DNA from 2 places in the Thauera sp. AutoDN2 genome. Region 1 is predicted to be linked to the other one. Evidence: predicted binding sites of a transcription regulator. Region 1 holds the regulator's gene; the other holds the start of a gene.
What was found. Region 1 encodes sigma-54, which starts transcription at its own class of promoters, with help from an activator protein. Its sites were predicted from a motif close to TGGCACGCTTNCTGCTNA; they were not measured.
Positions count from the first base shown of each region.

Region 2: flgG (flagellar basal-body rod protein FlgG) is a predicted target of sigma-54. The motif match lies at 1,833-1,850, and genes of this name have one in related genera.

Region 1 is NZ_JBNCAR010000004.1:172,056-177,896, forward strand. It holds gene ilvA (threonine ammonia-lyase, biosynthetic) at 1-747, opposite strand, end outside; gene hprK (HPr(Ser) kinase/phosphatase) at 944-1,909, opposite strand; gene ptsN (PTS IIA-like nitrogen regulatory protein PtsN) at 1,878-2,363, opposite strand; gene hpf (ribosome hibernation-promoting factor, HPF/YfiA family) at 2,504-2,827, opposite strand; gene ACPT9U_RS04395 (RNA polymerase factor sigma-54) at 2,845-4,302, opposite strand; gene lptB (LPS export ABC transporter ATP-binding protein) at 4,324-5,046, opposite strand; gene recX (recombination regulator RecX) at 5,033-5,482, opposite strand; gene recA (recombinase RecA) at 5,497-5,841, opposite strand, start outside.
Region 2 is NZ_JBNCAR010000008.1:32,523-38,363, reverse strand. It holds gene flgE (flagellar hook protein FlgE) at 1-1,029, shown strand, start outside; gene flgF (flagellar basal-body rod protein FlgF) at 1,073-1,807, shown strand; gene flgG (flagellar basal-body rod protein FlgG) at 1,971-2,753, shown strand; gene ACPT9U_RS06790 (flagellar basal body L-ring protein FlgH) at 2,764-3,438, shown strand; gene ACPT9U_RS06785 (flagellar basal body P-ring protein FlgI) at 3,451-4,578, shown strand; gene flgJ (flagellar assembly peptidoglycan hydrolase FlgJ) at 4,589-5,602, shown strand; gene flgK (flagellar hook-associated protein FlgK) at 5,673-5,841, shown strand, end outside.

The DNA of each region.
Region 1 (5,841 bases):
CTGCTGGCACAGGCGGAAGGTTTCGTTGCCCACCCGGCGCACGGCCGTGCCGTCGGCGAAGATCCCGACCTGATCGAGTTCCACCGGTTGGCCGGCAGCAAGCGAGACTGCCATCGCGTTCGCGTCTACGGTTTCGACCCCGATGATCCGGGTTTCCGGGCGCAGGCGCTTGATGTAGGCCGCGACCCCCGCGATCAGCCCGCCCCCGCCGATTGCACAGAAGACCGCATGGATCGGCTGGGAGTGCGCGCGCAGGATCTCCATGCCGATGGTGCCTTGGCCTGCGATCACGTCGGGGTCGTCGAAGGGATGGACGAAAGTGAGCCGCTCGGACTTCTCGAGTTCCTTCGCGTGTGCGTAGGCGTCGGAATAGGATTCACCGGCCAGAACGACCTCGCCGCCGCGTGCCCGGACCGCGTCCACCTTGATCTGTGGTGTCGTGCTGGGCATCACGATCACGGCGCGTACACCGAGCCGGGCGGCAGAGAGTGCCACGCCTTGCGCGTGGTTGCCGGCCGAAGCGCAGATCACGCCACGTTTCAGCGCCTGCGGCGAGAGGTTCGCCATCTTGTTGTAGGCGCCGCGGATCTTGAAGCTGAATACCGGCTGCATGTCCTCACGCTTGAGGAAAATGCGGTTGTGCGCGCGCGCGGACAGATTGCTCGCGAGCTCAAGCGGCGTTTCGACGGCGACGTCGTACACCCGTGCGTTGAGGATGCGTTCGAGGTAATCGTTGGGGGTGTTCATGGCGGTGCCGGTGCGCTGCTGCAAAGCGGCCGAGCGTAACAGTCGCGTGCCGCCGGCGGCAAGTGCATGCTGGGCAAGCGTTCGGGGCAGGGGTATGCCCAAGCGTTTGCGCGTATGGACGCGCGAGGAGTTGGCGACTAACGGTGATGGCGACCGTGAAGGCGAGCCGGACCGTTGGCCTGTGCCACGCAGCCGCTCATGGATATCCGCCCCCGGCGCTCCGGATGTCGTCCTCACTCGCTCGGAGCGCGCGCGACTGGCGCTCGATGAACTCCTGCGTGGAGTCGATGCCGCGCAGGCGCAGGATGGTGGAGCGAACCGCAGCTTCGAGCAGCACGGCGAGGTTGCGCCCGGCGGCCACCGGGAGCACGACGCGGGCGATCTTCACGCCGAGAATGTCCTGGGTCTCCTGCTGTAGCGGAAGACGGCTCGGATCTCCCGGACCGGGCTGGCGGCGGTCGAGGTGGCAAATCAGGCGCAGGCGCATCTTGCGGCGGCAGGCGGTCTCGCCGAAGATCGTGCGGATGTCGAGGAGCCCCAGACCACGTACCTCGATGAAATCCTGCAGCATCTCGGGGCTTCGCCCCTCGAGTACAGTGGGCGCGATGCGCGAGAATTCGACCACGTCGTCCGCGACGAGGCCGTGGCCGCGTGAGATGAGCTCCAGGCCGAGCTCGGATTTGCCGGCCCCCGAGTCGCCGGTGATCAGCACGCCGAGCCCCAACACATCCATGAACACGCCATGGAGCGAGACCTTCTCGGCGAGCTCGCGCGAGAGATAGAGGCGGAGCTGGTCGATCACGCCCGCCGAAGGGTGGCGCGCGGTGAACAGCGCTACGTCGTGGGCCTCGCAGATGCCGTGCAGGATGTTGGGCACCTCGCAGCCGTCGGCGACGATGATGGCTGGCGGGTGCGCCGACAGGATCTCGTTGAGATGGTGAGCGACCTTCTCGTTGGAGTGGCGTTGCGCCCAGGCCAGTTCGGCGCTGCCGAGCACCTGCAGTCGGGTGGGGTGGATCAGATTGAGGTGGCCGACCAGATCAGCCGGCCAGATGCGCTCTTCGCCCACGCTGAGGCGGGCCTCGAGCGGCCCGCTGACGTGGATCAGGCTGAGACTGTCGCGATGGGTCTCATACAGCCGCGTCAGGCTGGTCTGCCGCATGGGCGCCCCAGTTCATGAACATCTGGTGGATGTGTGCCGCATCCGGCGCATTCAGCAGCGCTTCGCGGAATGCGCGATCGCTGAACATCTGCGCAAGTTCGGAGAGCAACTGCAGGTGTGTCTCGTTGGCCTGTTCGGGCACGAGCAGTACGAACAGCATGCTGACCGGGCGGCCGTCCGGCGCATCGAACTGGACTGGTGTGGCCAGGCGCAGGAAGGCGCCCGCTGCATCCTTGAGGCCCTTGATGCGGCCGTGCGGGATCGCGATGCCTTGCCCGAGGCCGGTGGAGCCCAGGCGTTCGCGGGTGAACAGGCTGTCGAAAACGGTGCTGCGACCGATGCCCTGGTTGTTCTCGAAAAGCAGGCCGGCCTGCTCGAAGACGCGCTTCTTGCTGCTGGCGTCGAGGTCGACCACCACATTGGAAAGTGGCAGGAGTTGGGATATCAGGCTCATTCGCAGGTGTGCAAACACGACGCCCCGGTCTTCCAGGTCGCCGGGGCGACTGTCGTTCCGGGGCGGGCGCCGCAGGCGTCGTCAAAACGCGCGCATTATAACCACAACCGCGCCCCGGTCATGGGGCTGTAACGAAAGGCTCAGTCCTCGGGGGTCTGGTGCTTCAGCGACTCGTGGTTGTGCTCGGCCATCTTCTGCTTGTATTTCTGCACCTGGCGGTCGAGCTTGTCGGTCATCGAGTCGATGGCGGCGTACAGGTCGGCATCGTCGCTTTCAACGAAGATGTCCTTGCCGCGCACGTGCAGGGTCACTTCGGCCTTCTGCTTGAGCTTCTCGACGGAGAGGATTACCGCAACGCTGGTGACGTTGTCGAAGTGGCGGATGACGCGATCGAGCTTGGAGGTGACGTAGTCGCGGATGGCCGGGGTAACTTCGACATGATGCCCGGTGATGTTGAGATTCATGGTGACTCCTGTGGTTGTCAGATGGATTTGCGCATGCTGACCGGCGGGATATTGAGGGATTCGCGATACTTGGCGATGGTGCGCCGTGCGACCACGATACCCTGCTGGCCTAGAATCTCGGCAATCTTGGCGTCGGACAGCGGCTTCTTGCTGTCTTCGGCTTCCACCAACTGGCGAATCAGCGCGCGAATCGCCGTGGAAGAGGCCGCCCCACCGGTGTCGGTGGCGACATGACTGCCGAAGAAATACTTGAGCTCGAACACGCCGCGCGGTGTCGCCATGTACTTTTGCGTGGTCACGCGCGAAATGGTCGACTCGTGCAGTTCAAGCTGGTCGGCGATCTCCCGCAGCGTGAGCGGGCGCATGGCCACAGGGCCATGATCGAAGAACTGCCGCTGCTGGTCAACGATGGCCTGGGAAACGCGGAGGATGGTGTCGAAGCGTTGCTGCACGTTGCGGATCAGCCAGCGTGCCTCCTGCAACTGGCCGCCCAGTCCGCCGCCCTGGCCGCGGTTCTGCTGCAGCAGGCTGGCGTACAGGCGGTTGATGCGCAGGCGCGGCATGGCGTCCTGGTTGAGACTGACCGACCAGCGCCCGCGCACCTTGCGTACGACCACGTCGGGCAGCACATAGCGTGTCTCGCTGGTGGAATAGCGCGAGCCGGGGTGCGGGTCGAGGCTGCAGATCAGTGCGTGCGCCGCGCGCAGCGATTCGTCGTCCGAGCCAGTGAGCTTCTTCAGTTTGGCGAAGTTGCGTTCGGCGAGCAGTTCCAGGTGCTTGGTGGCGACCTCGAGGGCGAGTGCTCGCGTCGCGCAGTCGGGCAGTGTGCGCAACTGCAGCGCGAGACATTCCTGCGGCGAGCGCGCGCCGATGCCCGCTGGTTCGAGGTTCTGCACATGGTGCAGGGCAATGCTCAGGTCTTCGAGTTCGATGCCCGATTCGGGCGGCAGCAGTTCGAGTAGTTCCTCAAGCGGCTGGTGCAGATAGCCGTCATCGTCCAGCGCCTCGACGATGAATCGCACCAGCGCGCGGTCGTGATCCGACAGCGGCGACAGGGCGATCTGCTGATCGAGGTGGTCGCGCAGCGAGATGCCGGCGGCCTGAAACTCTTGATAATCGACGTCCTCATCGTCCTCGCTGCGGCTGGAGGCCCCGGTGCCCACGCTGGACCAGTCGATGCCTTCATCCTCGCTGCTGCCCTCTCCGCCTTCATGCTGCAGGGCCTCGCTGCCGGACTCGGCGGGGCCTTCGCCCTGCGGCGCTTCCTGGTGGGATTGTTCGCTGGGCGTGCTTGCGGCGGCGGGCAGGAACTCGCCTTCGCCCTCCTCGCGCTCGAGCATCGGGTTGTCCAGCAGGAAGCGCTCGATCTCCTGATTCAGCTCGATCGTCGATAGCTGCAGCAGCTTGATCGACTGCTGCAGTTGCGGCGTCAGTGTGAGGTGCTGCGAGAGCTTGAGCTGGAGACTGGGCTTCATGGCGTGAGGAGGGGCGCGCAGTCAGAGCCGGAAGTGCTCGCCAAGGTAGACCTGGCGCACCTGCTCGTTCTCGATGATCTCGGTCGGTGCGCCACTGGCGAGCACACGGCCTTCGCTGATGATGTAGGCGCGATCGCAGATACCGAGCGTCTCGCGTACGTTGTGGTCGGTGATCAGCACGCCGATGCCGCGCTCCTTCAGGAAGCGGATGATCTTCTGGATGTCGATGACCGCGATCGGGTCCACGCCGGCGAAGGGTTCGTCGAGCAGGATCAGGCGCGGATCGGTGGCCAGCGCACGGGCGATCTCGCAGCGGCGGCGCTCGCCGCCCGACAGCGAGATCGCGGTGCTGTCGCGCAGGTGGTGGATGCCGAGTTCGATCAGCAGCTCTTCGAGCCGCTCGCTGACATTGCGCTTGTCCAGCCCCTGCAACTCGAGCACCGCCTGGATGTTCTCGGCCACGGTGAGTTTGCGGAAGACGCTCATCTCCTGCGGCAGGTAGGAAAGGCCCAGGCGTGCGCGGGCGTGGATCGGCAGATGGGTCAGATCCTTCCCGTCCAGGGTGATCTGCCCGCCGTCTGCGCGCACGAGGCCGACGATCATGTAGAAGCAGGTGGTCTTGCCTGCGCCGTTGGGTCCGAGCAGGCCGACCACCTCGCCCGAGCCGACCTCGAAGCCAACGTCGTGCACCACGGTGCGCGCCTTGTAGCGCTTTTGCAGTCCTGCGACCTTAAGCAGACTCATCGTGGGGCTCTTTCAGCAGCTTGCGGATCAGTTCGGGTGCAAAACCCCGGGTTTGCAGGAAGCGCGCCTGGCGGGCCCATTCACGGGTCTCGGTGGGCGGCGTGGAAAATCGGCCGCGCAGCACGCTGCGAGCACGGTCGAGCTCCGATTCTACGCACTCCGTCGCGAGCGCAGCGTCGATCAGATCACGGTCGATTCCGCGCAGAGTGAGCTCCCTGCGCAGCCGTGTCTCGCCGAAGCGGGCCGACTTGCTGCGCACGAAGGCTTCGGCATAGCGGCTGTCGGACTGCAGGCCGAGTTCGCCCATGCGCGCGATCACGGCCTGGATCTCGTCGTGCTCGCCATGCGAGGCGAGCTTGCGCGCCAACTCGGCACGCGAGTGGTCGCGGCGGGCGAGGTGGCGAAGCGCGCGCTCGCGCAGGCTCGGCTCGCCCATGTGCGCGGCTCCGCTCAGGCCTCGGCAGGGGCGGAAGCCGGGCTGGCAGGCGCCATCTCGGGCAGGCCGACCGCAGCGCGGACCTTGTTCTCGATCTCGCGTGCGAGCGCGGGATTGTTGCGCAGGAACTCCCGCGAGTTGTCCTTGCCCTGGCCGATCTTGTCGCCGTTGTATGCGTACCAGGCGCCGGACTTGTCGACGATCTTGCGCTCCACGCCGAGGTCGATGATCTCGCCCTCGCGTGAGATGCCCTCGCCGTAGAGGATGTCGAAGTGCGCTTCCTTGAATGGTGGCGAGACCTTGTTCTTGACCACCTTGACGCGTGTCTCGGACCCGACCACTTCGTCGCCCTTCTTGAT
Region 2 (5,841 bases), on a different contig from region 1:
AACCCGCTCGACATGGCGGCCAATGGCAATGGTTTCTTCGAGGTGGAGCTGCAGAACGGTGGCTACGCGCTGACCCGTAACGGCCAGTTCAACATCGACAAGAATGGCTACATCGTTACCGCATTGGGCGACCGGTTGATGGGGTACCAGTTGGTTGATGCCGTGTCGGGCGACGTTCAGGCGCCGGCCACGGTCACAGCCGATTCGTTCCGTACGATGATGATTCCTTCGACCGGGGTGGGTGCCACGGCGACCACCGATGTTGGCCTGAGCCTCAACCTCAGCGCGGACGCAGCGACCATTGACGCCACAACGACGCCTTTCGATCCGGATGTTCCCGCCACCTACACGTACTCGACCGCGCTGAAGATCTTCGACTCCCTCGGGAAGGAGCACTCGCTGTCCCTTTACTTCGCCCGGCGTACGGATGTCGTAAACAGCACGTGGGATGTCTACACCGTTGTCGATAACACGGTGCCGCCGCCGCCGATCGCAGCAAATGCGACGCTGAGCTTCGATGGGCTCGGCAAGCTCGTTCCGCCCAGCAATTTCGTCCTGAATTCCAACCTTGGTCCGGACGCTGACCCGAGCGTGATCGACGTGGATATGTCGCTGATCACCCAGTTCGGCGGCAAGTCCACGCCGCGCGAACTGACCCAGAACGGCTCTTCCCCCGGCGAGATCGCCGGCCTGGCGATCAGCCGCAACGGCGTCATCCAGGCGCGCTACACCAACGGCATCACCAAGGACATCGCGATCGTCAACCTGACGACCGTGCGCAACAACAACGGCTTGTCGCCCATCGGCAACAACTACTGGGTCGAGACGCCGGAGTCGGGCGGCTTCGCCCGCGGCGAGCCGGGCAACGGGCTCAACGGCGTCATCTCCGCCGGCCAGGTCGAGGAGTCCAACGTCGATCTGACCCAGGAGCTGGTGCAGATGATCATTCAGCAACGTAACTACCAGGCCAACGCGCAATCGATCCGCACGCAGGACCAGATCCTGCAGACGCTGGTCAACCTGCGCTGATGCCTGAGCCGGCCGTCGGCCGACACAAGCAAGGGAGTCGAACATGGACCGCCTGATCTACACCGCGATGACCGGTGCCAAGGGCACGATGGACCAGCAGGCCGCGGTGTCGAACAACATCGCCAATGCCGCATCCACCGGTTTCCGCTCGCAATTGCACAAACTGCGTGCGGTGGAGGTCCAGACCGAAGCTTTCCGCACGCGCTCGTTCGCGGTCGATGCCAGCGTCGCCAACGACTTCACGCCCGGCACGATCCAGTACACCGGGCGTCCCTACGACGTGGCTTTGGAAGGCAAGGGCTGGCTGACGGTGCAGCAGCCCGACGGCAGCGAGGCCTACACCCGCAACGGCAGCCTCACGCTCAGCCCCGCGGGGGTGCTGCAGACGCGTGAGGGGCTACCCGTGATCGGGGATGGCGGGCCGGTGACGCTGCCTCCCGACACCGAGATCGTCATCGGCCGGGACGGCTCGATCTCCTCGATCAATCCGGACGATGGCGTCGTCAACCTCGTCGGCCAACTCAAGCTGGTCAACCCGCCCGAGGCGGAACTCGTGCGTGGCGACGACGGCCTGTTCCGCCTTGCCAACGGAGCGCCAGCGCCGGTCGACCCCAACGTCCAGGTCGCGGGCGGCTACGTCGAGGGCAGCAACGTCAACGTGGCCGACCAGATGGTGCAGATGATCTCGCTCGCCCGCCAGTTCGAGATGCAGGTCCGCATGCTGCAGACCGCCGAGGCCAACGACCGCGCAGCCAGCCAGGTGCTCGCCTGGCGCTGAGCCCTTCCGCGCTTGGCCTGCCGATTAGCACGGTTTTTGCATTGCTTATCCTGCAATGGCCTGGCCCGACCGAGGGCTAGACTGATCCCGTGAAAAAGCGGCAATCGCCGTCACGCTGCGGCAAAACCTGCCGCAGCGGCAAGGCAGAACAGAGGACTTCATCATGATCCGCTCACTGTGGACCGCCCGGACCGGGCTGGATGCCCAGCAAACCTCGCTGGACGTGATCTCCAACAACCTGGCGAACGTATCGACCAACGGCTACAAGCGGCAACGCGCCGTGTTCGAGGATCTGCTCTACCAGACCATGCGCCAGCCGGGCGCACAGACCACGCAGCAGACGCAGGTGTCCAGCGGCCTGCAGATCGGTACTGGCGTGCGACCGGTCGCGACCGAGCGCATCTTCACGCAGGGCAGCCTGCAACAGACCGGCGGCGCGCTCGATGTCGCGATCCAGGGCAATGGCTTTCTGCAGATCGAGATGCCCGACGGCACGACCGCCTACACTCGGGACGGCGCCCTGCAACTCGACAACCAGGGCAACGTCGTCACCCCCAGCGGCTATCCGCTGCTCGACGGCATCCAGATCCCCGCCGACGCCAAATCGATCACCATCGGCAAGGACGGCACCGTCACCGTGACCTTGCCCAATCAGGTCGAGCCGCAGCCCGTGGGGCAGATTCAGATCGCCACCTTCATCAACCCGGGCGGTCTGCAGAGCGCGGGCGAGAACCTCTTCTACGAGACCGCGTCGAGCGGCGAAGCCACGCCGACCGAGGCGGGCACCAATGGCGCAGGGGTGATCAACCAAGGCTATGTCGAGACCTCGAACGTCAACGTGGCCGAGGAACTCGTCAGCATGATCGTCACCCAGCGCGCCTACGAGCTCAACTCGCGTGCGATCTCGACGTCCGATCAGATGCTCGGTCGGCTCACCCAGCTCTGAGGAAACGGTCATGCGCAGCATCCGCGCCTTTGCGCTCCTGATCGTGGCCCTGCTGTCGGGTTGTGCGTCCATCGACACCGTTCCGCCGACGGCGGTGCATCAGCCGATGAGCGTGCGCCCGAACGAACGCGCGGCAATGCCGCCCGCCAATGGCGCGATCTACCAGGCCGCGCTCGCAAGGCCGCTGTTCGAGGATCGGCGCGCCCGTCATGTCGGCGACATCATCACGATCAACCTGGTCGAGCGCAACACCGCGACCAAGAACGCCAACACCAATGCCTCGCGCGGGTCCGGAATGACGGGGGGGATTACCGCATCGTCGCGTCTGCCCCTGGGCGGCCTCAATGGGCTGAACATCGAGGCCGGGGTCGAGTCCGAGTTCAACGGAACGGGGGCGGCGAGCGCGAATAATGCCTTCAATGGAACGATCACCGTTTCTGTCATCGACGTTTATCCCAACGGCAACTTGCTGGTGTCGGGCGAGAAGATGCTCGCGATCAACCAGGGCAGCGAGTTCATCCGCTTCTCCGGCGTGATCGACCCCAACACCGTCACGTCCACCAATACCGTCCAGTCCACCCAGGTGGCCGACGCGCGCATCGAGTACCGCGGCAGCGGCTTCATCGACCAGTCCAACACGATGGGCTGGCTGCAGCGCTTCTTCCTTGCCGTCCTGCCATTCTGATCGAGGTTCGCCATGTTCCGGATCCAGCCCTTCCTGCTGCGCGCTGCGGTTGCCGCCGTGGCCGCCGGCATTTTCCTCAGCTCCGCAGCCGAGGCTGCACCCGAGCGCATCAAGGACCTTGCCTCGATCGCCGGCGTGCGCGAGAACCAGCTCGTCGGCTATGGCCTCGTCGTCGGTCTCGATGGCAGTGGCGACCAGACCACGCAGACGCCCTTCACCAAGCAGAGCATCGTCAACATGCTCGGCAACATGGGCGTGACCGTGCCGCAGGGCACCAACATGCAGCTCAAGAACGTGGCGGCGGTCATGGTCACTGCGAGCCTGCCGGCCTTCGCGCGGCCCGGCCAGGCGATCGACGTCACCGTGTCCTCGATCGGCAACGCCAAGAGCCTGCGCGGCGGAACCCTGGTCATGACGCCGCTCAAGGGGGCCGACGGGCAGGTCTATGCGGTGGCGCAGGGCAACCTCGTCGTCGGCGGCGCGGGCGCTCAGGCCGGCGGCGCGGCGCAGACCATCAACCACCTTGCAGCGGGACGGATTCCCGCGGGCGCTACGGTGGAGCGCGGGGTCGCCTCGTCGGTGGGGCAGGGCGACTACGTCATGCTGGAGCTCAACGAAACCGATTTCGGCACCGCCCGCCGCGTGGTGGACGCGATCAATGCCGTCTCCCCGGGTGCCGCGCGCGCGCTGGATGGCCGCAGCATCCAGGTGCTGGCGCCGGCGGACGTGTCGCATCGCGTCGCGTTTCTCGGGCAACTGGAGAGCCTGCGCGTGACGCCGGAGCAGCAGGTGGCGAAGGTGATCGTCAATTCGCGTACCGGTTCGGTGGTGATGAACCAGCGCGTCACGCTGCAGAATGTTGCGGTCTCGCACGGCAATCTCACCGTCACCGTCAACGCCGAGACACAGGTCAGCCAGCCCAATCCCTTGTCGCAGGGCGTGACCGTCGTGGCGGAGAACCAGGGGCAGGTCGACATCCGTCAGGACGGTGGCAGCATCCATAACGTGCGTGCCGGCGGCAATCTGGCCGACGTGGTCAAGGCGCTCAATTCGCTCGGCGCCAATCCCATGGACCTGGTCAGCATCCTGCAGGCGATGAAGGCCGCGGGTGCGCTGCGCGCCGAACTCGAGATCATCTGAGGCTGCGGTCATGAACGCCGGCGTCCAGCTCAACGCTTTCGACCCGAACTCGCTGCGCGACCTGCATCGCCTGGCGCGCACGGACGGCCAGTCCAACGAAACGCTGCGCGCGGCTGCGCGCCAGTTCGAGGCGCTGTTCCTGCAGATGGCCCTCAAGTCGATGCGTGAGGCGTCGCCGTCCAACAGCATGCTCGACAGCGAGCAGACGCGCATGTACCAGAGCCTGCTCGACCAGCAGCTTGCGCTCAACGCTTCGCAAGCCCGTGGCACTGGGCTGTCCGAGGTCATCTTCCGCCAGCTCGGCGGCAAGAGCGAGGGTGCAGGCGACATCGATGCCCTTGTTCCATCGGCTGCGGGCGTGGGCGGCTTCGACCTTGCCGGTGTGGCGCGCCGGCCGGCAATTTCTGCCGTGATGCAGAAGGCCGGGCTTGCCGATTCTGCACGCGCGGGTGCGGAAGACCCGGCGGCGATGGCGGAAACCGCGCTCGAACAGGCTCGCTTCGTCGAAGCGATCCAGCAGGCGCGCGATGCCAGCGGCGAGGTCTCGGCCAAGGTGCGCGACTTCGTCACCGAGGTTTGGCCGCATGCGGTCGATGCCAGCAAACGCACCGGCATTCCTGCTGCATTCATGGTTGCGCAGGCCGCGCTCGAGACCGGCTGGGGCGAGAAGCAACTTCGCCACGCCGACGGCCGGCCCAGCCACAACCTGTTCAACATCAAGGCGGGCTCCGCCTGGCAGGGCGAGACGGTCGATCGGACCGTCACCGAGTACGCCGGCGGGCAGGCTTATGCGGAACCCTCGCGCTTCCGTGCCTATGCGTCCTACGCCGAATCCTTCCAGGACTACGCCAACCTCATGACCCGCAGCCCGCGCTACGAGGCGGTGCTCGGCACCACCAGTGCCGCCGGGTTTGCGCGCGCGCTGCAGGATGCAGGCTATGCCACCGATCCGCAGTACGCCGACAAGCTGACCCGCATCATCGGCGGCGCGACCTTGCGCAACGCGCTCGCGACCCTCGGCTGATCTTGCCGCTTTGCGCTGGCAAGGTAATTGCTAGGTTCCTGTCAAGGATCATTGGAACAGGACATTCATCATGGCTGGCATGCTCAATATCGGTGTTTCGGGCCTCAATGCGGCACAGGCCCAGCTGAACACGACCAGTCACAACATCACCAATGCCGGCACCACCGGCTATCACCGCCAGACGGTCGGCCAGGCTGCCCGTGAGCCTTTGTTCACCGGGGCCGGTTTCTTCGGCCAGG